DNA from 3 places in the Enterococcus innesii genome. Region 3 is predicted to be linked to each of the others. Evidence: predicted binding sites of a transcription regulator. Region 3 holds the regulator's gene; each other region holds the start of a gene.
The links. Region 3 encodes NrdR, which represses ribonucleotide reductase genes. Its sites were predicted from a motif close to ACACNATATATNGTGT; they were not measured.

Region 1 (7,995 bases), 960 kb from region 3:
CTGTTTTTGGTACACAAGACGATGCGTTCTTGTTACCAGAAGTTTTAGAAGGCAAGTCATTTTCAAAAGAAAATGAGATCACGATTTCAGAAAACTTAGCAGAAGAAGGTATCAAGGTCGGGGATCAAGTGAAAATCGGGCGTTCAGATGAAACCTTCAAAGTCGTTGGGATCACCCCAGAAACGTCTTATACGGTGTCACCAGTGATTTATACTTCCCTCGATACTTGGACAAAAATGAAGTTTGCTAATCAACCATTTGCATCTGAAAAGGAGCAGCCAATCAATATCATTGTGACCAAATCAAGTGAGCCAAAAGTCGATAACCAAGAAGGAACACCGCTCAAAGTGTTGGCAACGGAAGACTTTATTGAAAAGCTTCCTGGATTTTCTGCCCAAAACTTGACCTTAAACGCCATGATCTACTTCTTGTTTGTTGTTGCAACGGCAATCGTGGGAATTTTCATGTATGTGATCACCCTACAAAAAACGGCGATTTTTGGTGTGATGAAAGCCCAAGGGATTCGGACCAGCTTTATTGCTAAATCAATTATTGCGCAAGCATTTATGGTCGGTGTGATCGGGGTAGCCCTAGCCTTTGCGGCGGCATACGGCACCAGTTTATTTTTACCAGATGCCATGCCATTTTTCTTTGAATTAAAGCAATGGCTGCTTTACAGCGGCATCTTGATTCTCGTGGCAGTTCTAGGCGGCTTATTCTCCATTCGGACGGTCACAAAAGTCGATCCAATCACGGCAATAGGAGGGTAACAAAGATGAAAGACATTTTAGTAATGAAGGATATTATAAAAAAATTTGGCAAGCAACATACGGAAGTAACGGCATTAAAAGGACTGAATTTTCATGTTCAAGAAGGGGAGTTTGTCAGTATCATCGGCCCTTCTGGTTCAGGGAAAAGTACCTTTTTGACCATCGCTGGCGGCTTACAAAGTCCAACATCGGGAGAGATCATCATCAACCAGGTGAACTTTTCCCAATTAAATGAAAAGCAACGAGGGAAGTTGCGTTTTAAAGAGATTGGGTTTATCTTGCAAAGCTCGAATTTGATCCCTTTTCTAACGGTAAAGGAACAATTTTATTTGGTCGACAAAGTTTCAGGAAAAGCCAAGGAAAAGGAACGGATTGATGAATTGCTTGCTTCATTAGATATTCTCGACCTTCAAGACAAGTTTCCCCGCGATTTATCTGGTGGGGAACGTCAACGAGTAGCGATCGGCAGGGCGTTGTTTAATGACCCAAGCTTGATTTTAGCGGATGAACCAACTGCCAGCTTAGACACCGATCATGCGTATGAAGTCGTGAAGTTATTGGTGAAAGAAGCACATGAGAAAAAGAAAGCGACAGTCATGGTCACCCACGACGAGCGAATGATCCAATGGAGTGATCGCATTTTCCGAATGGAAGATGGCAATCTCATCGAACAAAACGCCCCATCAAGAGAAACTGCACAAGTCTGAGTGGAAAAGTAGAGGGATTTGTTTATAATAGAGGGAGTAGATTGCGAATGATGGAGGAGAATCCCTTGCCAAGTACAACATTTTTTCATTTAAAACAAGAGAAAAAAGAAAAAATCGATGCCGTGCTTTTAGAAGAATTTTTCAGCAAGCATATCAGTCAAGTCAAGGTCTCTGCCATCGTCGAAAAATCGCACATTTCTAGAGGGGCGTTTTACAAGTACTTTCAAAACTTAGAAGATGCCTATGACTATGCGATCACCAACTATTCCAACCAAATCCATTCTGCGATTTTTACGTTTATCAATCGCAACAAAAATGATTTTTTCAAAGGGATCGAAGAATACTTGGCTTGGTGCAGTCAATGGTCACCTGAAGATGATCATTGGAAAATGATCCACTTATGTACTCAAAGCAATGCCTGGACGAAGCGCGATGCGATCCCTGACGATTCGCCCATGATTCGCCAGTGGTTGGAGCTGTTGGAAGAAAATCGCTTCACGATCCATGATACGCAAGAAGCCGTCAGTTTCCTTTACTTTATTATGGCGATCGTGATGGATAGTCTGACAGATTTCATTTCGAATGAATGGACCGCAAAAGAGCTGATCAAAGATTTTCGCTATAAGGTGCAATGGATCAAGTATGGAATCAAAGAGCACAACAAAGAGGACAATGAAAAAGAATGAATGCTTCGGCAAGAGGATGGACCAAATACCGCACGCGGCGAAGAAGTTCATTTACAAAGAAAGAGGTGCCCGACAACCGAAGTAGTTGTCGGACACCTCTTTTTTGAGGGAATGATTATTTTTTATTTACACGTTTCGCAATGATTGGCAAGATCAAGCCAATCAAAAGAAAGGCGATCGGTGTAATGATATTTAAGGCCAATTGGAAGAACCAAGCTTGCGGATCTGCCGCATAATCAAGCTTAGGAACCATCCCTAAAATGCAGGCAAAGGCCGTGAACAAGAAGCACCATAAGCCGATCCCAAAGCCAACCTTGGTGTTTTTCACGAATTTATAATCGGAAGTAAAGCGATTGGCGTGTTTGTTGACTAGCATAAAGGCTAAGAAGACCCATAAGTAACGCAATGGCATGACAACTGAATTCAAGTTCAACAACCAACGATACAGTTCGGTCATATTGCCGATTCCTAGTGCTGGAATGATGATCAAAATGCTGACTAGGATACCAGTCATAATATACCCATTTACTGGTGTTCCTTTTTTGTTTAGTTTTGCTAAGCCATTTGGTACAAATTCTGAATCAGCATCAGACAATAATATTTTCAATGGGGCATCAATTGAAAATGCCAACGCAGAAATTTGCGCCAACGCATTGGCGATGGAATAAAGAATGACAAAAAAGTTGCCAATTCCGTAGAAGTTTCCTAGTCGTTGAAAGGCTTCATAAGCGCCGTTGACCATCAAATCTTCTGGAATATGGTTGGCATCAAAAAGCATCCCCATTGCAATCGAGCCGAGCAAGGCACATAATGCCACCATACCGGCTAAAAAGATCATGCCTTTTGGAAATTCTTTGGCAGGATTTTTTGTGTTATTTACGTAAGGCGAGATTTTTTCACAGCCACCTACCGCAAATACCAGCATCGAGATCGTAGTTAAATAGGTAAAGTCAAATTTAGGGATATAGGTTGAAACAGATGACATGTTTGGTGTAGCAATTTCAGCACCAGTCATTGCTGGAGCAGTCACTGCTAAAAGGATAAAAAGAATCGACATCACGAACATGGCTGTTCCGGCGATGTTCCCAATCATTTTTAAGGTCGTCAATCCTTTAGAGGCAATCCATAAAAAGAATAGAAAAATAGCTAAACAAATCAACGAGACTTCCATGGAACCCATCGTCGATACAAATGTACCATTTCCTTTAAATAACCAACTCAATGATACTAAGATTCCTTGGGGTTTTTGTGCCAAATAAGGCACGTGAACGACCCAATAAGTCCAAGCAGCAAAGAAAGCCAACCGCTTTGTTGAAGTTTCTTTGATCCATGAGGAGACCCCACCACTGGACTCTTTGAAGGTCGATCCTAACTGACCAACACTTAATGCATAGGGTACAAAATAAAGAGCCATAATTAATAGCCACGAAACAACAACAGTCAATCCTTGTTGAGCGTAGTTGTTTACAACATTTCCCAGTCCCCAAACAGAGACGAACGCCATTAGCGCAATATTATACCAGCGTAATTGTTTCTCATTCATCGCTTTCTCCTTCTTAAAAAATAATTTTCTGACTGGTTAAAATAGAGCGTTTTTTGAAATTTAGTGAGAAAAAAAGTTTCTTTCCATAAGCGCTTGATCACTATCAAGTTTCTTATGCACTTTTTCACAAATGTCAAAGGTCAAATTGAATAAAAAATTTCACTTGCTTCTTTTTTATCCAGTCGTCGATTTTCCATAGTTAGGATAAACCTCTGAATTCTTTTGGTCAAGAAAAATTAAATTGTTATTTAAAAAAAATAATAAATTTCTGATGATAGCAAAAGCAAACATCATCATTCATTAATAATCTGAAAGAAATCCAACTACATTCGGTCAAGGGCATGGATGAAAGAGGGAGTGTTTCATTTAAATGAATGGATGCATAAAGATGGAATAAACCCTTTCGAAAGGCTTTTCGTTGGTACTTTTGGGTAGTTTTTTAAGTAAAGGAAGCAGGAGAGTAGTCGTAGTTTTTTTGTTTTTCTAAGAAAAATTTTACGCGAACATTCTTTCAAAGAAACACGAAAACAAAGATAGCCGAATGCTTCGTTCCATCGAAATCACTTGGTTTTTTTCGCCAATTTATAGGATGTGGGTGTTATTCGCTCAAACACTGGCCATAAAAGCAGATAAAAGACGAAGTTTTCACTGGCATGGAAGAAATCGAACAGTAGTCCTTGAAGGTAATAGGCAAGAAACGAAGGAAACTGATAAAGCCAAACCTCCATCAACGAAACGATCAAGCCATAAAGAAGTCCGCAAAGTAAGGCAAAAAAAGCTTGCAAGAAGCGGTTTTTCTTGATGATCGGTACTTTTCCAAGCTGATGAAAAAGAACGATGGTGACAGTAAGTGCAGCCAATTGACTGATCGTCCAGGGACCCATACCTAGATAGATATTTGTTCCGAGCAAACTTAGCAAGGCAATCATCAATGCATCGGTTAAGCAGTAAGAAAAAGCCACTAAAAATAAAAGGGCACTCATAGGCTGAACGTTAGGGATAAAGACAAAAACCAACCGTCCAACGATACACGCTGTAGTGAGCAGTGCTAAATGAGAAATTCTTTGAACCGAGAATACCTTGGATTGGGGAGGAAGCATGAAAATCGCCGTCTTTCTAATTGATAATCATTCTCATTATACATGAGAAATAATAAAATTCAAGATTGAAATACACAGTATATAGTACGGTAATGAAAAACAAGCACAATATGTTGTGTTTTAGAAGGCGAGGGAAAGAAATGGACTACAAAAAACAAACGATTGAGAAATTGAACGAGGATATCAAGTTGTTCCAAGAAGTTTCGGCGATCACACCAGAAATGCCCCAAACATTTGAGGGAATCGCTCGTTTGATTATGCTGGATCGTTATTCATACAAGGATCAAACCCATCAAACATTGCGTAAGGATGATTTGGTGATTTTGACAACGAAAGCTGATCCTAAATATCCTGCGCGAGGAATCGGTGTTGTGAAAGCAATCGATGGGGAACTAGTCTCTATCGAAGTGGAAGAGGCCTATCGCTCAGCGTTAGAAGATATTGATGAACAAGCCAATGGACTTGTTAAAAGAAGAAAAAGTGACATTGAAAAACCGTTAGAACTCTTTTTTGAGCAAGTGGCGTATCGTGTAGCCAAAGGGATTTCTGCCAACGAGTCCCATGACCAGGAGCGCTTCTTCGAGGCGTTTTACCAACAAATCGTGGCGCAAAACCTAATTCCCGCAGGCAGAGTACTTTATGGAGCAGGAACAAATTCTCAAGTTACCTACTTCAATTGCTTTGTGATGCCTTTCATCCATGATTCCCGAAAAGGGATTGCTGTTCATCGACAAGAAGTTATGGAGATCATGAGTCGAGGTGGCGGGGTTGGAACCAATGGGTCGACCTTGCGACCAAAATCAAGTGTGGTCCACGGCGTCAGTGGTCGATCTTCTGGAGCAGTTTCTTGGTTGAACGATTTGGCGAACTTGACGAACCTTGTCGAACAAGGTGGTAGTCGCCGCGGAGCGCAGATGATTATGATGGCAGATTGGCATCCAGATATTTTTGCGTTTATTCTTTCTAAAATTCAAAATCCTGCTGTATTGCTTCACCTGAAAAAAACAGTCTCGAATACAGCAATCAAACAACTAATCAATGAAAAACTGCAATTTGACCCTTTGACAAAAATGGAAGAAAGAATGTTCACTTATCTAGCACAACTGCCTGAATCGTCAGATAAGGAACATAATGACATGATCCAAAAGGCCAAAGAAAAATTGCGAATAGGTGGCAGCTATGCGGTAAAAGAAAGTGATTTCTTAACTGGCGCGAATATTTCAGTCTGCTTGACAGAAGAATTCATGGAAGCAGTGAAGACAGATGGATGGTATGAGCTGCGCTTTCCAGATATTGACAATTATTCGGAAACAGAGATGGCGCAATATGATGCAAAATGGGCGGAAGTTGGTGATGTGCGAGAATGGGGAGCTGCTGGTCATAAAGTCAAAACCTATCAAAGGATCAAAGCTCGTGAGTTATGGGATTTGATTACTTTTTGTGCAACGTATTCTGCTGAACCTGGTATTTTCTTTATCGATAATGCCAACAAGATGACGAATGCTACAGCATACGGACAAAAAGTCGTGGCAACCAATCCGTGCGGTGAACAGCCCCTAACCCCTTATGCCGTCTGTAACTTGGCAGCCATCAATCTCGCAAACATGGCGGATCGTCAAAAAGGAACCGTCGATTTTGCCAAACTAAAAGAAACCGTGAAGACAGCGGTTCGTTTCCAAGACAATGTTATTGACGCAACGCCTTACTTTTTTGACAAAAATGAGCAGCAGGCGAAAGGGGAAAGACGTGTTGGGTTAGGGATTATGGGCTTGGCAGATTTGCTGATCTACTGTGGGAAAAAATACGGATCAGCAGCAGGAAATCAATTCGTTGATCAAATTTTCGAGGCAATGGCAGTCACGGCCTATGAGGCATCCATTGAATTGGCGAAAGAAAAAGGCAGCTTTCCCTTCCTGATTGGAAAAAGTAACCAAGAGACGCAAGCGTTGCGGAAGAAATTTATCGATACAGGATACATGAAAAAAATGCCAGCGCACATCCGCGAAGGCGTGCTGCGATTCGGCATTCGCAACTCTCATCTTTTGACCGTTGCGCCTACAGGATCGACTGGCACGATGACGGGAGTTTCAACCGGTTTAGAACCTTACTACTCCTTTTTTTATTTTCGAAGCGGTCGACTAGGTAAGTTTATTGAAATCAATGCGGAGATCGTTGACGAATACCTGATGGATCATCCTGAAAGCACCAAAGCTGAGTTGCCGGCTTGGTTCATTTCCGCTATGGAGTTGACGCCCGAAGAGCATGTCGGTGTGCAATGCACCATTCAACGTTGGGTGGATAGCTCCATTTCAAAAACGGTCAATGCACCAAAAGGATATACAGTAAGCCAAGTAGCCAAGGTTTATCGAGATCTATATGAAGGAGGAGCCAAAGGTGGGACCGTCTATGTAGATGGCAGCCGAGTTTCACAAGTACTAACATTAGAAGCGGTAGAAAATGAGCTGACCGCACAAGTTGAACCGCTGCCTGTCGTTCAAGTAGATGAACCGGTGGCCTCTGGTGAAATCTGTCCCATCTGCCATGAAGGAACCATTGAGGAAATCGGTGGTTGCAGTACCTGCACAAATTGTAAAATTCAATTAAAATGCGGACTCTAAAAGGATACAGGATTGATAGAGCAAGTCTTATCCGCATATTGGAAAAAAAAGATTTGTATTTTGACTATTGGAGAGGAAGAAATAGATGAAAAAAGTATTTGTCGTATTTATGCTAGTGAGCACATTACTCGTCGCTACAGGATGTCAACAGGCAAGTGTAACGTCAGAAAGCACGCAGCAAAGTTCCTTGAAGCAAGCACAAGGAACAGCTACGATCGTCATCCAAAATCAAGAAGCTGTGACCTCAAAAGAAGTAACGTTCCGAGAAAATGAGTCGTTGCTGGAAGTAATGAAAGAAAACTTTGCGATCAAAGAAAAAGATGGCTTTATCACCTCGATTGACGGCATCAGTCAAGATCAAAAAGCCAATCTATTTTGGGTCTATACCGTCAATGACGAAATGACCGATAAAGGGGCACAAGAGTTGTTTTTAAAAAGCAATGATATCATTACATTTGATTTGAAAGCATTCTGATTTGTTCGCTGAACAAGTGAGGGAGTATAAGTTTCTGTTAGTACAATGGTATAGGGGAACGTGGAAGTAAAAGAGGTGAATAGCGTTGTCATATGG
Region 2 (7,995 bases), 440 kb from region 3:
TACACCAACTACCCATCGATAAATTTCATGGGATCGGGAAGAAAACTGTCCCCAGAATGCATGAGTTAGGCATTTTTACAGGAGCCGATCTATACGCTTGGAGTGAGATGGCGTTGATCCGCGAATTTGGCAAAATGGGGTATTCCTTGTATCGGAAAGTTAGAGGAATCCATGATTCACCAGTCAGTGTGACCAGAGAACGAAAATCAGTTGGAAAAGAGCATACATACGGCAATCCATTAACTAGTGAAGAACAAGTTTTGAGCCAATTACGGGCTATCGCAGAAGAAGTCGAAAGATCACTGAAGCGCACACAAAAACATGGCAAAACAGTCGTGTTAAAAGTCCGTTACAGTGATTACTCTACGATCACCAAGCGAGTGACCTTGCCAACCTATGTTCATAAAAAAGAACAGCTATTTTCCGAAGCAAGTCTGATCTGGGAAGAAATTTTAGGTTTGGAAAAAGGCATCCGTCTTTTGGGGATCACCGTCACAAATCTTGATCCACTGACCTATGAAAATATCGTACTGCCCTTATGGCAACTATCTGACGAGCAGTAGGTAAAAGAGGAGGAGCAAAATGACACTCTATCAAGTATATGACACGATGGTTGGGTTGGCTGATCAGGAGCGAAGTGAAAAAATGGCCGCCTACATGCGGCATCAGTTTGATTTTCTGGGCATTCCTGCGCCGTTGCGCCGCCAGCAAGAAAAAACAGCCTTTAAAGCAGCAAAACAAACGAAAACGGTCGATTGGGATTTTATCGATCATTGTTGGCAAAGTAACTATCGAGAACACCAGTACTTTGGGATTGATTATTTAGTGGTGATGGAGCCCTTTTTAATAGCCGTTGATCTAGCAAAAATTGAACAGTTGGTCATAACGAAAGCTTGGTGGGACAGCGTGGACGCACTGAGTGAGGTCGTCAGAAAACTTGTTCGCCGATTGCCAGCGTTAAAGGTTGAGATGCTTCGTTGGAGTCTTGACAATAATCTTTGGCTACGGCGCGTGGCGATTCTCCACCAACTGTTGCAAAAAGAACAGATGGATCAACCATTGCTAGAAGAGATCCTTGTCAACAATTTGGGTAGTTCTGAATTTTTTATCAACAAAGCCATTGGCTGGACCTTGCGAGATTATGCCAAGACAAATCCTCAGTGGGTTCAAGATTTTCTCCTGCGCTATCAAACAAGTCTGGCGCCTTTGACGGTTCGTGAAGCGAGTAAGTACCTTTAAAAAGTAGCTTTACTGGCTGAATATAGCAATAAAAAACACCGTGCAGTATCTTTTTTGAAAGATGCACGGTGTTTTGATCGTTAAATTTGTTTTTTGATTTGTTCGTAGCTTGCTTCCGCATCTTTGCACTTTGCCCAGATAACCGCTTTTCCTTGTTCGCGGGATGCAGCAAGATCAATGATTCGTTGATTGCTGCTGCCACGAAATTGCAAGTTTAGGTTTCGCTTACTGAGTTCAAAGCGGCCGTCCACCAAAATATCGATTTTGGATAAGAGTTCCAGTTTATCAGGTGTTTCCAAAAGCAATTCTTCATAGGTGTAGCCGGACCAGCTCCAAATATCTTTGCTGTGCCCGAACTCAGCACGAACGCGATCAACGACTTTCAGACAGACTGTCGTGTTTAAGAAAGGTTCGCCGCCTAGGAGCGTCAGTCCTTGAACATACTCATGTCGCAGATCTTCAATGATTCGATCCTCTAGTTCTTGCGTAAAAGGTGTCCCATAGCGAAAGTTTTGGACGGCTTTGTTGAAACAGCCTTCACAAGCAAACAGACAGCCGCTCACATACAAACTATTTCGAATGCCTTCACCATCCACAAAGTTGAAGGCTTTGTAATCAGCAATATAATTTTGACTGTACTCGTTTGCTTTCCATTCTTGGGGCTTAGGATTTCTCATAAGAAAACTTCTTTCTATTGTGAATTACAGGGGTTGGTCTTCGATAAAAGGAGTGTAGAGGAAATCTAACACTCCTTTTATGATTATTCTTGCAAATGTTTGACCCGAGCAGAGATTTCTTTGTGACGACCGTTGACCATTGGACGAGCTTGAGGATTTCCAAGATACCCACAGGTTCTTTTGACAACATCACAACTTTTTGGATCGTGATTGCCACATTGTGGACATTCAAAGCCTCGTTCGGTTGGATTAAAGTCTCCTTCATATCCGCACTCGTAACAGTGATCGATAGGGGTATTTGTTCCAAGATAAGCGACCCGATCGTATGCGTAATCCCAAACCGCTTCTAACGCTTTTGGATTTTGCTGCAAGACTGGATATTCACAGTAATGAATAAAGCCACCAGAACAGTATTTTGGATAGTCCTTTTCAAAATCAAGTTTCTCAAATGGTGTCGGATTTTTCCGCACATCATAGTGGAAGCTGTTCGTATAATATTCTTTGTCGGTAATGTTTTCAACTTCACCGAATTTTTCGGTATCTAAGCGACAGAAACGATCAGTCAGGCTTTCACTTGGCGTAGAGTACACGCTGAAATGATAACCGTATTCATCGCCCCAGGCATCCGCATGAGCTTTCAATTCTTTCACGATCGCCATCGTAAAGGCTTTTGCTTCTGGGTCTTGTTCCCAAGTTCCGCCATAAAAAGCAGAAGCAGCTTCGTATAAACCAATGTAGCCAAGTGAAACAGTGGCCCGTTTATTTTTGAATAATTCGTTGACATTGTCTTTGCGATCCAAACGTTCACCGAAAGCCCCATACATATAAAGGATCGGCGCATTGGCGGGACTCGCTTCTTTACAGCGTTCTACGCGATAGACAAGGGCATCTTTAACGATTTGCAGACGGTCCTCCAGCAGCGACCAGAATTTTTCTTGATCGCCATTTGCTTCTAAGGCGATCCGTGGAATATTCAATGTCACGACACCTAGATTCATCCGACCGACATTGATTTCTTCACCACGTTCGTTTTTCCAGCCTTGCAAGAAAGAACGACAGCCCATCGGCACTTTAAAGCTACCGGTCAATTCAACCAATTTATCATAATTCAAAATATCCGGGTACATCCGTTTAGTGGCACATTCTAATGCCAGTTCTTTGATATCGTAATTTGGATCGGTAGGGGCCAAGTTGACCCCGCGGCGAATACTAAAAATCAATTTTGGGAAAATAGCGGTGCGCTTTTCACTGCCTAACCCGTTGATGCGGATTTGGAGAATCGCTCGTTGAATTTCCCGTTCGAACCAGTTGGTTCCTAAACCAAAGCCAAGGGAAGTAAACGGCGTTTGTCCGTTCGAGGTGAATAACGTATTGATTTCGTATTCTAGACTTTGCATTGCATCATAGATATCTTTGCGGGTTTTGCTCTTCGCGTACGCTTCCCGACGTTCGGGTGTCTCGATCCATTCTTCGGCATCTTTTAGATGCTTTTGATAATTCAACTCAGCAAAAGGAGCCAATAATTCATCTGTTCGATCAGCAGAACAGCCGCCATATTGACTCGATGCTACGTTTGCAATGATTTGTGAGATTTGAGCGGTGGCCGTTTGGATCGATTTTGGCGACTCCACTTCGGCGTTCCCAATTTTAAACCCATTATTTAGCATGCCTTTAAAATCGATCAGACAGCAGTTGGTCATTGGTGTGTAAGGATGATAATCCAAGTCATGGTAATGAATGTCGCCTTTTTGATGGGCATTTGCCACGTGAGGAGGCAGCATTTTCAAACCGATCGATTTTCCTACGATCCCGGCGGTCAAATCACGTTGTGTGTTGAACACATTGCTATCTTTATTGGCATTTTCATTGACGACCGATTGATCTTTATTCATCAATTTGTTGATCGTAAAGTTGATGTCTGTTGCTTTGCTGCGCTCGAAATCACGATGGGTCCGATAGTTGATATATTCTTCAGCCAAGGCATACTCGTTTTTTGCTAATAAGATATGCTCGACGATATTTTGAATCTCATAGATTTTTACATTTGTACGAAAACGTTCCGCGATCTCGTGATCGACACTGTCAACGATCTCGGTGATTTTTTCGTGGTCGATGGGAGAAAGCTCGCCGTTGACTTTTCTTAGGGCTTTCACTAACGCATCGTAAATTTTTTGATCATCAAAATCGACAAGCCGTCCATCACGTTTTACGATTTTTAACTGACGCAAAGCGGACTGTCTTTCCAACCCTTGCTCAGGATTTCTCTTAATGTTCATCATTTCTACCACTCCTTATCTTCCTCAATATAATAAAACATATTATAGAAATGAGCAACTATATATAGTGGTTAATAAGGGATAGTAAATTGGATATACACAATATATGGTGTATATTCATTGAGGTGTTTTCTGAGAAAACTGATAAGATTAAGGATTTGGTTGTTCCATGTTTCACATAATGAATAAAAAACTTTTTTAAATTTATTTTTTCTCTGTTTTTAAGCAGAACGATTCAATGAAAAGTATGCTACCATAAGGAGAGAATTTTTTTTAAGGAGGGTTCTATGTGAAAAATATGATTGATGTGAAGCATCTGACCAAAAGTTACGGCACTCGTTTCAATCAAACCAAAGTATTAGATAACCTTTCTTTTGCAGTGGATCAAGGAGAATTTGTTGGGGTTATGGGACCAAGCGGTGCTGGGAAAACGACCTTGATGAATCTGTTGTCTTCTATCATGCGACCTAGCTTAGGCTCGATCTATATCGATGGCAAAGACATTACCCGAATGTCGGAAAAAGCCCTCAGCGATTTTCGGCGTCAGCAGATTGGCTTCATCTTTCAAGATTTTAATCTTTTAGAGACATTGACAGCCAGGGACAATATCCTGCTTCCGTTAGCCATTGATCGCTTGCCCGTGAAGGAAACCCAAGTACGTATCGAGGAGACGGCCAATTTGTTAGGGATCGAACACTTATTGGATCGTTACCCAGAAGAATTGTCTGTAGGGCAAAAACAAAGGGTTGCTGCTGCTCGCGCAATCATCAGTCGTCCGGCGGTCCTTTTTGCTGATGAACCCACCGGAGCCCTTGATTCAAAAGCGGCGACAGAATTGTTACGGTATTTGGCACAAATCAATCAACAAGAGAAAACAACGATCTTGATGGTCACTCATGATCCTTTCACCGCCAGCTACTGCAATCGGATTTTATTCATCCGCGATGGCGTCTTCTTTGCAGAAGTTGTCAAAAAAGGCAGTCGTCAGGAATTTTTCGAAAAAATCATCGATATGCAGGCAACGATTGGAGGCGGTCCGCGCCATGTTGTTTAAAATCGGCTGGCGGAGTTTTTTGCGGCAGTTTCGCAATTATATGGTGTATTTTATCTGTATGATGACTGCCGTGATGATTTTCTATTCATTTAATGCTTTGATGAACGATCGTCTCTTGAATCAAAGAGTTCAGCAAGATATCCGGATCGAAGGGGTATTAGGATTCGGCAGCAGTGTGGTAGCATTTGTTGTCTTGTTTTTTATGCTGAGTGCCAATCATTTTTTTCTTAGCCAGCGACAAAAGGAAATCAGTGTCTATCAGCTTTTGGGGTTACGACAAGGTCGTCTTGCTTGGTTGCTGCTGCGGGAAACGTTTCTACTGAATTTTTTCTCTTTAGTAACCGGTATTTTTATGGGAATTATTTTTTCGAAATTCTTTTCAATGATTTTGATTCGGGCAATGGGCCTAAATTTAACCAGTCATTTCTTTAATTCCCCACAATCGATTTTTTCGACGGTCTTTGTTTTTATCGCGGCGATGATCATTTTGAGTATTCAAGTGATCCTTTTTGTTTGGCGTACCCCAATGAGTGAATTGATCAAGACCGAATACCGCTTACCGATCAAAAAAATGAAAATGACTCCGTTTCGTTCCTTAATGGGGGTTCTAGGTCTGATTTTACTTGGAGTAGGCTACTATCTGTCATTAACCCTGCGGGAAACTTGGACCAACTATATCACGTATACACAAGACTTTTCAGCGATTCTATGGATCCCTTTACTGATTCTATTTTGCTGTGTAACGGCAACCTATCTCTTTTTTGATTGTACGTTGCCGGCACTGTTGTATTTTTTGAGCAAACCCAAAAAACACCTCATTAAAGGGGCAAAATTGATTGCTTACAATAACGTGCGTGCATACTTGCAAAGGACGTGGAAAAGCTATGCCCTTTTGACGATCATTACCGCGATCGCGATCTCACTGATTGGGGGAACAATGGGGGTCATCTCATTAAATTACCAAGCAACGAACCGTATCTACCCAACCTCTTTTCAAGTGTCAGGAGAGCAGGCGGGGACCTTGCGTACCCTTTTAGAAAAGTCGGGTATGCCAATTACAGCGGAGCAAACGATTCCTTACAAAATGACCAATATGACGGTGCAGACTCGCTACCTAGGAGAGTTGCAAGATGAAAGTGTAGAAAATATGATGGTGAATCTGGTGGCACTTTCTGATTATCAGCGTCTACGAAAACTAGTTCCAAATGCTCCTGAAATTCGACTGAGTACAGACAAGCAAGCGGTACTTTTTGATAGTCAGTACGACGTGACTCGTTCATTTATCACGTATCGGGATGAAGTCAAAGTTGGCAGTCAACATGAGTTTAAACTTATTCAAGCACAGCAGGACTACTTTGGAGATTATGCCTTGCGCTATTCTTTGCCAAATGTCCTTGTCATTCAAGATGATGCGTACCAACAAATCGAGGGATTCACCTATAGCATTGCTTATTTGCAAACCGAAAAGGTGCAAACAGAAGCGCTAACGCAGTTGTTAGATGAAGAATTGCCGATCGAGTGGGCGCATCCTTTGACCTATGAATTTAGCGACGACCAAAAAAACGTACGCTTTTATCCAGAGACCGCACGGGATTCAAGCAATGATAGTGGTCAGACGACCGCTTATCGGCTAACGTTAGCCAATCGCTTTACAACAATGCGGGGGGTGCGGCGACAAGCAGGAATCATTTTGTTCGTATCGCTGTTTGTTGGGGTGATCGTTTTGATCACCACGTCTAGTAGTTTGATCGTTCGACAATTTTCTAACACGGAGCGGGAAAAGCACAATTACCGACTATTGACAAAATTAGGATACACCCGTAACGAAGTGCGCAAGTTGGTGTACTGGCAAAACATTTGGATTTTTATGCCCGGCACCTTATTAGCGATTTTGCATGCGGTATTTGCTATCAATACCTTCACACAGATCATCGACAGTCCCGGGTATTGGGTCGCGCATTTGTTTGCAGGAGTAGCAGCAGTTGTCTATCTATTTGCCTATTTGATTACCGTCAAGCTGTGTCTGCGGATTATTGAAACTTGATCTATTTATACGATAAAACGATTCTAGGAAACTAGGATCGTTTTTTTCATTTAACCAATCTTTTTGTATTTCCCTCTGGCACCAGATTAAGAGAATGGTATAATCATAATCAATGAGACAAAGGAGGAAGCAAGATGGAGAAAAAAGAAGAACAGCTTTTAATAGACCTAACGACTGCACGTGGGGTTCCTGGGAATGAGGAGGAAGTGCGTGAAGTCTTTAAAGAATATGCCAAAGACTTTGCTGAAGATATCTTTTTTGATGGTTTAGGAAGTGTCATTGCGAAACATGTTGGTGATGGCGGCGGTCCGAAAATTTTTATTTCGGGACATATGGATGAAGTCGGCTTTATGGTAACGAAAATTACGGAAAAAGGCTTTATTGAATTTCAAACCCTTGGTGGCTGGTGGGGGCAAGTGATGCTGGCACAGCAAGTCGAGATCAAAACCAATGATTGCAAATTGATCCACGGTGTCGTCGGCTCAAAACCACCCCATGTCTTGAGTCCAGAGACTCGAAACAAACCTTACGATATCAAAGATATGTTCATCGATATCGGCGCTTCAAGTGAAGAGGAAGCCAAAGGCTGGGGGATCCGTCCTGGAGATATGATCACCCCCTATATCCAATACAAACGGATGAACGACAGCAAATTTTTGCTAGCCAAAGCATGGGACAATCGAATTGGTACAGCGGTATCACTAC
Region 3 (7,995 bases):
TTATCTCCTTTTATTCGACAAGAGATTTTGTCTCAGATCGAAGAAAAAAAGCAGGAAGTGCCATTGTTGATCGTTGACATTCCTTTGCTTTATGAAGCCGACTATGACCAATACATGGATCAAACCGCAGTCATTTATGTGCCAGAAGCCATTCAAAAAGAGCGGTTGATGGCACGCAATCAGTTGACTGAGCAAGAAGCGCAACAGCGAATCGACAGTCAGCTGTCAATTGAGAAAAAGAAACAACGGGCCGATATTGTCTTTGACAATCAAGGAACGATCGCCCAACTCAATCAGCAGATCGATGATTGGTTTGCATCTATAAACAAATAGATAAAGCAGCAGGTTCCCTTTCACCAAAGGAAACCTGCTGTCTTTTTTTGTACAACAGCAAATCTTCGTAATCCTACAAAGAACTATCGTTTCTGAAAAAAGTTGACTTGTGGCAAAAATCATTGTGTGTCTAATGTTTACCATGCATTGATGCGTACCTCTTACTTGGGTGTCACAATGATTCGGTCACCTGTGAAGGGGTGAAGAAGGATCGGCTGATCATAAAAAGTAGTGAGAACCTCCTCAGTAAAAATGGCCTCTCGTTTACCTGCAGCATGGACCTTGCCGTTTTTTAGCATCAGCAAATGAGTGAAAATCGGTAGCAACTCTTCTGTATGATGGGTAACGTAAAGAATGGTGGGTGTATTTGTCAGCTTTGAAAAAGCCTCCAATCGTGCTAACAGTTCTTCTCGCGCAAATAAATCAAGACCCGTACAAGGTTCGTCCAAAATCAGGATCTCTGGTTGTGCCATCATGGCACGTGCAATCATGACAAATTGTTTTTCTCCTTGAGAAAGGACGTGATAGGAACGATGGATCAGATGAGTCAGACCCAAGTCAGCCAAAAGCGCTTTTGCTTGGTCTAATTGGTTTTCATCATAAGTTTCATAAAGACCAATACTGGAATAAAGCCCAGATAGAACGATCTCTTCAGTAAGATCTCGTCCATAAAATTTATTTTGTAAAGCGGAACTAACCCAACCGATGCGCCGTTGAAGATCCGGGACAGATGTTTTGCCATATCGTTCACCTAGGACTGTTCGTTGACCAGAAGAAGGCCATAAGGTTCCTGTTATCAGTTGCAATAGTAAGCTTTTGCCTGCGCCATTCAGGCCTAAAATCGCCCAATGTTCATTTTTTTTCACTTGCCAATTGATAGTTTCTAATAAAAATTGCTGGTTGCGAATGAATGAAACCTGTTGAAAATCAAGGACTGTCATCGATAATTGAACCTAATTAGGTTCTTCACCTCCATTTATAAGAATATTCAGAAAATAATACCTGCTATTATAACACATCCTTCCAAATTTCGCTGGTCGGTTGGTATCGCATTCATATCTTTTGTCAGAATTCAGAATGCTTGTTATGATGAAACTATACAGGAGGGATGAAAACTATGGGTACTTTTAAAGACGAAAAAGATGTGATCGTTGGCAAGGCTAAAGAAAAAATCGGTGAATGGACCAATAATGAAGAACTTGCCCATTCTGGGAAAGAACAAGCACACGAAGGACAGATCAAGAAAGAGCACGATCAAAAAAGAGTCAACGAATTAGAAGATCAAAATGACGAGCGCGATGCCCGCAATGATCGAACTACCCCAGAAAATGTCAGCAGTGAAGAATTGTTGCGAGCCGAAAATCCTGATGCCAATAAAATTTCTTCTGCCGATCGTCGAGATGCAGACCAGCTGAAACATTATACTGGAATTGAAGATAAATTATAACTGAACACGGATGCCTTCGTCTTCTAGACGAGGCATTTTTTGGTTAACCAGAGTGGATGAAGAGTCAAGAGACTACTGCTCAGTTGACAATTGCTCAACATCTCATTATAATCCATTAAGATCGCATAGCGAGAAGCAGAGAAATTGGGAGGTGGTCATCAAATGCTTATTTATGCATTGTGTACGACTGTCAAGAAAGTAGAACAGCCGCGAGAATAAATGAGAAAATAGAAAGAAGGCTTTTCAATGATTGAACCTTACCAATTTCATGCGATTAAACACCAAGTATACCAATTAGTACGAACGTATCAATCGGTCAATGATCCTCGAACGATCAAAACGGTTGAAACGATGACAAAAGACGCCATAGAACAATTTTTTCCTGAAGAAGAAACCGCACCCCGAGCCATTTTAACTGCTTTCTTCCAACCAGGAATGACGATCAGCCGGAGTAACGAGCTGTTAGCTGAACTTAAAGAATACGTTCGCCCCTTTCAGGTGCCGACAACGAAGCAAATTGAAAAAATGTTTCGGAAAGTAAAAAAACTGAAAGTACCTGATTTTGCTTCCGTGGATTTGAAGGAAACCACTTATCTTGCCTGGGATGATATCGGTAGTCAAAGTAAGTTTATGATCATAGCCACTGAACAAGGGTTTACAGGGCTTCACGGTCATGTGTCAACGGAAGTCAAAAAAGGAATTTGTCCCTTGTGCCAGCAGGAAGGAAATGTGTCAATGTTTCTTTCTTTGACCAAGAGCAACGGCGATGGGACGTATACGAAACGCGGAAATTATATTTGCCGTGATAGTCAACAGTGTAATCAGCAGTTGGAGCAGCCGGAGAATTTGCATGAGTTTGTTTCTTTGCTGCAAATGAAAGATAAATAACGAAATGAAACGGCAGAAAGATTTCTGTCGTTTTTTTACATTGAAAAAAACAACAGTTATAACATTATTTAAATTTTGTATTAAATGAACAGAATAAACCACTTTGGCTATTGTACCAATGGATTTCATGTTATAATTAATCATAGAAATCGATGACTTTACGTGAAAACGTAAGCGCATAAGAGAGAAAATGAGGTGGAACTATGCAATGTCCAAAATGTCATCATAACAATTCGAGGGTAGTTGATAGTCGACAAGCCGATGATGGACGTGTGATTCGCCGTCGTCGTGAATGCGAAAATTGCGGCTATCGCTTTACAACATTTGAACGTATTGAAGAGGCACCCCTTCTTGTAATCAAGAAAAATGGTGCCCGTGAAGAATTTAACCGAGAAAAAATTTTACGGGGCTTGATTCGTTCTGCTGAAAAACGACCAGTGACAATGGATCAGATGGAAACGATCGTCGATCATGTTGAAAGCCGTGTTCGTGCTCTTGGAGAAAACGAAATTTCAACTACGCAAATTGGTGAATATGTGATGGAAGATTTAGTTGATTTAGATGAGATCGCGTATATTCGTTTCGCCAGTGTGTATCGGCAATTTAAAGACATGTCAGTTTTCTTAAAAGAACTGCAAGACATTGTCGAGAAAGCGAAAGAACCACAAGAATAGAGGGGGACAGCAAGTGGGCAATAGTTTACCGAATCAAACGTACAAAGTGTTTAAAAGCCGTCCACTTACAACGGAAGGAAAAGACGCCCTCATTTATTTGTATCAACCAATTATTGAAAGTGATGCTTTAGCATTGTATTTGACACTCGCAAGTGATGTCCAAGCCCAAACCTTTTATGGTGAGGAGGCGATAACGACGGTGCATTTAGATATCTTGAATGCCATGAATGCCGGAATGCCTCGCTTCATAAAAGCCAAGCAAAACTTAGAGGGCATCGGCTTGCTAAAGTCGTATGAGAAAGCAGATGCTCAAAACGGGTGCTCGTATCTGTATTGGTTGCAAGAACCGGTTCATCCAGCAGCGTTTTTTCAAGATGAATTGTATGCTTATCTTTTGTTGGAAAGAGTCGGGGAGCGTAAATTTAATCAACTGGTCAAGCTGTATCAACCAAAACAATGTTCTTTAACCGATTATCAGGAAGTGACTCAATCCTTCTCAGCCGCTTATGGGTTAAATACCGCTCGTTTTGCTTCCCAGGAAGAAACGCTACAGGCAGTCAGTGATTCTTTTCAGGAAACCAATGCGAACTTGGTGCTTGACGAAAAGCAGTTGGATTGGGACTTTCTTTTATATGAAGCGCAGCGCCGGTATATCCGTGCCGCTAATTTCACGCCAAGTTTTCGACAAAAGTTAGTTCTATACCATTCTTTATACGGCTATGATGTGTTGGAATTGTTGGATTTGATGGCGGACAATGTTTCTTTGACAACAGGCGAGATCGATCAGAAGAAGCTGGAGCAAGCGATCATGAAAAAATCGCGGCAGACCTTCACGAAAACAACAAAAAGGGAAGATCCTCAAGCAGAAAGCCAATTACGCCGCTTCAATACACTAAAGCAGAATGGTTTTTCAGAAAATGATGTATTATTGATTCAAGAAAGTGAAAACAATGCGCCAATCGCCTTTTTAAAAGCGATCAAAGCGGAGAAAAACAGTTTTATGACAGATTCAGAACAATGGTTGATCAAAAGCCTTGTCGAACGATCACCATTACCGAATAGTGTGATCAATGTTTTGGTTCATTACGTTTTGGTAGTCCAAAACAACGCCGCTTTGTCAGGAAATTATGTAAATAATATTGCCGCTCAGTGGTCAGAATTAAAAATCGGTACGGCAGAAGATGCGATCAAACATGTCCGGAGTCTTGTTCGAAGTGCCAAGGAAAAGCGCAGCCGACCACAAACCAACGGAAAAAAAATCATTCGCGAAGAAAAGCTGCCTTCTTGGGCTGAAAAACCAGTGGAAGAGACAGCATTAACACCAGAGCGACAAGCAGAATTAGATAAAAAACTGCAAAACTACTTGCATAAGAAAGCTGGTGACAAGTAATGGAAGATGTAGGGAAAAACTTAGGAAAACTATTGGATAAACGCAATTACCGTGATCAGTTTTCAGCAATGATGGCAGAGGTTTTACAAGATCCTGATGTTAAAGCGTTTATTGCCGAAAATGAAGAGGTATTGACCGAAGCAGATATTCAAAAAAGCTATGCGAAACTGTATGAGTTCGTCCAAGAAAAGCGGAAATTCCGCATCAATGATCCATCCATGATCGCACCGGGCTATGAGCCGCGCTTAGCGTTAAATTTTCATTTTATTGACGTCACCTATGTACCAACGAAAGAACTACTGGCATATCAGAAGCAAGAAGAGATCCGCAGTCGCATCAAAGCGATGGATATGCCTAAAGATATACAAGAAGCAAGTTTTGCAGATTATCAGCAAACGCCTGGCCGAATGGAGGCCATCGCAGCTGCCGTTGATTTTATTAGTGAGTTGACAGCCAATCCACAGGAGTTTCATAAAGGACTGTACTTTGTGGGGAGTTTTGGGATCGGAAAAACCTATCTGCTTGGCGCGATCGCCAGAGATTTAGCGGAGGCAGGCTATACGACGACATTGGTTCACTTCCCGACATTTGCAGTAGAGATGAAACAAGCAATCGGCAAAGATCAGGTGGGGGATAAGCTGAATGCAGTGAAAAAAGCCCCAATCTTAATGATGGATGATATCGGTGCGGATGCGATGAGTAGTTGGATTCGTGATGAAGTCTTCGGTGTGATTCTGCAATACCGAATGCAAGAGCAACTCCCGACGTTCTTCACCTCGAATTTTACCATGCATGAGTTGGAAGAGCATCTTTCGGTAACGCAACGCGGCGAATCCGAACCATTGAAAGCCAAACGTATTATGGAGCGTATTCGTTACTTGACACAAGAGATCCAAATGACGGGCAAAAATCGACGAAATGATGCCTAAAAAATGACCATTACTGGAGGAAGAAGATGATGAAAAAACAACTGATTCTAGGCTTGTCCTTAGCAACAGTGCTGCTGCTAACGGCTTGTGGCAGTCCCGAAAACAACAATGCATCAAGTGGCGATAACACGCCTTCTGAATCAAGTGAGAATGCTAGTTCCGTCGCCAATAGTTCTTCAGAGAGCGAAACAGCGACGGTTTTTACTGGTATTATCCAAGAAGATGCCCAAGCAGGTTCGGATGATACCTTTCAATTATTTTTGAAAGACGTAGCGGCAGTTGAAGATGAGGATCAAGTCGTCCAAAGTTTTCAAAATGATGGGGTCATTCTCCATGTCCCTGTCGAGGCCTATTCAGGAGAGATCGAGGAGTTAGTTGAAGGAGACAAAGTCCAAGTGTCGCTGCAAGGCGTCCCGATCATGACGATGTCGATCCCACCGCAAATTCCCGGTAACTCGATTCAAAAGGTTGAATTAGTGAACGATTAATGCAATGTGCGCCTTGGCAATGGCACCACAGTCAAGACGCACATTTTTTTCTATTTATGGAAAGCGTGTTATACTACCAAAGAAGGAGTGACAATATGAACGAACATGCATTATCGGATCGTTTGGCTTGCGTGGGCGAACAAATTCCCGACCAAGCACGTATCGCCGACATCGGCTCCGACCATGCTTATTTACCTGTGGCATTGATGCTGCAGAACAAAATCACTTATGCTGTAGCTGGAGAAGTCGTTCAAGGACCTTATGATTCTGCCAGTAAACAAGTACGTAAAAACGGGCTCACAGAGAAGATCGTGGTGCGCTTAGCAGACGGATTGGACGCTGTTCAGCCAGCAGATGAAATCGACACGGTTGTTGTTGCTGGAATGGGCGGCACACTGATACGTTCGATTTTAGAAGAAGGAAGCCGGAAAAATCGCTTAGCGGGGGTCAAACGTTTGGTCTTACAACCGAATGTTGGCGAAAGGACCTTGCGAGAATGGCTTGTTGATCACAATTTTACGATCATTCATGAAGTGCTGTTAGAAGAAAATGATAAAAATTATGAAATCATCGTTGCGGAAACTGGAAAAGCGACGTACACGACCCAGCAATTATTTTTTGGTCCTTTTTTATTAAAAGAAAAAAATCCAGTTTTCCTAAAAAAATGGCAGCATGAATTGAACCAGCGTCAACGAGTGGTCAAAGAGTTAGAGAAAGCCAAAGAACCACCTGCTGAGAAAATGAATGAATTGAAGGAACAAATCGAATGGATCAAGGAGGTGTTGGCATGATTTCTGGTCAAGAATTTATCAAACGCTTTGAAGCATACTGCCCGTTATGGTTGGCAGAAGAAGGCGATCCTGTTGGTCTACATGTTGGCACATTAAACAAACCCCTCGAGCGAGTCATGATGACTCTTGATGTACGTCCAGAAGTGGTGGCAGAAGCCATCGAGAAAAAGATCGACTTGATCATTGCCAAACACCCACCGATCTTTCGGCCTTTGAACCGCTTGCTGGCAGATGATCCGCAACAAAAGATGTTGATGGATCTCGTCAAGCATGATATCGCCGTTTACGCTGCCCACACCAATATGGATATTATTGAAGATGGTTTGAACGATTGGTTTTGTGAACTATTAGAAGTTGAACCCGACACGTATTTGAAGCAAACCCATCAAGTAAAAATGAAGAAACTAGCTGTTTTTACCCCTGTTGAATCGGCACCAGCGTTACGAAAGGCATTAGGTAAAGCTGGCGCCGGTCAGCAAGGAAATTATCAAAATACCAGCTATTCCTTGATTGGCACCGGTCGCTTTACGCCGCAACAAGCTGCTCATCCAGCGATTGGTGAGATTGGAAAAGAAGAACAGGTGCAAGAAGCGAAAATCGAAGTCATTTTTCCAGAAACGATCGAGAAAAAGGTGCTTTCGGCAATGATCGCCGCGCATCCATATGAAGAGCCGGCTTATGATCTGTATGCCTTAGACAATTTGCCGAAGACTTATGGGATCGGGCGGGTTGGTAACCTTGCTGAACCTCTTTCCCTTGATCAGTTTGTTGCACGTGTCAAAGAACGCTTTGGTTTGTCTGCTTTACGCCTCGTCAGCTTTCCTGATGCACCTGAAAAAATTCAGCGAATCGCCATTTGCGGCGGCAGTGGCCAATCCTTTTATTCGGATGCCTTACACCATCAAGCGGATGTCTACATCACTGGCGATATCAGTTACCATTTCGCCCATGACATGCAAGCCAATGGGTTGATTGGGATCGATCCAGGGCATAACATCGAAAAGGAATGTATTCCTCGGTTTATTGAGAAATTCAACCAGTGGAAAGCAGAAGAG

Region 1: the regulator NrdR is predicted to act here: its motif matches at 4,910-4,925, upstream of ENLAB_RS12880 (vitamin B12-dependent ribonucleotide reductase).
Region 2: the regulator NrdR is predicted to act here: its motif matches at 4,290-4,305, upstream of nrdD (anaerobic ribonucleoside-triphosphate reductase).

What each region holds. Positions count from the first base shown of each region.
Region 1 is NZ_AP025635.1:2,760,794-2,768,788, forward strand. Features, by position in the region: gene ENLAB_RS12855 (ABC transporter permease) at 1-770, shown strand, start outside; gene ENLAB_RS12860 (ABC transporter ATP-binding protein) at 776-1,477, shown strand; gene ENLAB_RS12865 (TetR family transcriptional regulator) at 1,525-2,163, shown strand; gene ENLAB_RS12870 (APC family permease) at 2,279-3,706, opposite strand; gene ENLAB_RS12875 (hypothetical protein) at 4,267-4,806, opposite strand; gene ENLAB_RS12880 (vitamin B12-dependent ribonucleotide reductase) at 4,947-7,424, shown strand; gene ENLAB_RS12885 (DUF4430 domain-containing protein) at 7,510-7,899, shown strand.
Region 2 is NZ_AP025635.1:3,281,197-3,289,191, forward strand. Features, by position in the region: gene dinB (DNA polymerase IV) at 1-563, shown strand, start outside; gene ENLAB_RS15350 (DNA alkylation repair protein) at 583-1,239, shown strand; gene nrdG (anaerobic ribonucleoside-triphosphate reductase activating protein) at 1,320-1,916, opposite strand; gene nrdD (anaerobic ribonucleoside-triphosphate reductase) at 2,000-4,195, opposite strand; gene ENLAB_RS15365 (ABC transporter ATP-binding protein) at 4,482-5,246, shown strand; gene ENLAB_RS15370 (FtsX-like permease family protein) at 5,236-7,290, shown strand; gene ENLAB_RS15375 (M42 family metallopeptidase) at 7,425-7,995, shown strand, end outside.
Region 3 is NZ_AP025635.1:205,303-213,297, reverse strand. Features, by position in the region: gene coaE (dephospho-CoA kinase) at 1-333, shown strand, start outside; gene ENLAB_RS01070 (ABC transporter ATP-binding protein) at 495-1,274, opposite strand; gene ENLAB_RS01065 (hypothetical protein) at 1,451-1,780, shown strand; gene ENLAB_RS01060 (FusB/FusC family EF-G-binding protein) at 2,027-2,668, shown strand; gene nrdR (transcriptional regulator NrdR) at 2,872-3,342, shown strand; gene ENLAB_RS01050 (replication initiation and membrane attachment family protein) at 3,356-4,732, shown strand; gene dnaI (primosomal protein DnaI) at 4,732-5,661, shown strand; gene ENLAB_RS01040 (hypothetical protein) at 5,688-6,149, shown strand; gene ENLAB_RS01035 (tRNA (adenine(22)-N(1))-methyltransferase) at 6,245-6,940, shown strand; gene ENLAB_RS01030 (Nif3-like dinuclear metal center hexameric protein) at 6,937-7,995, shown strand, end outside.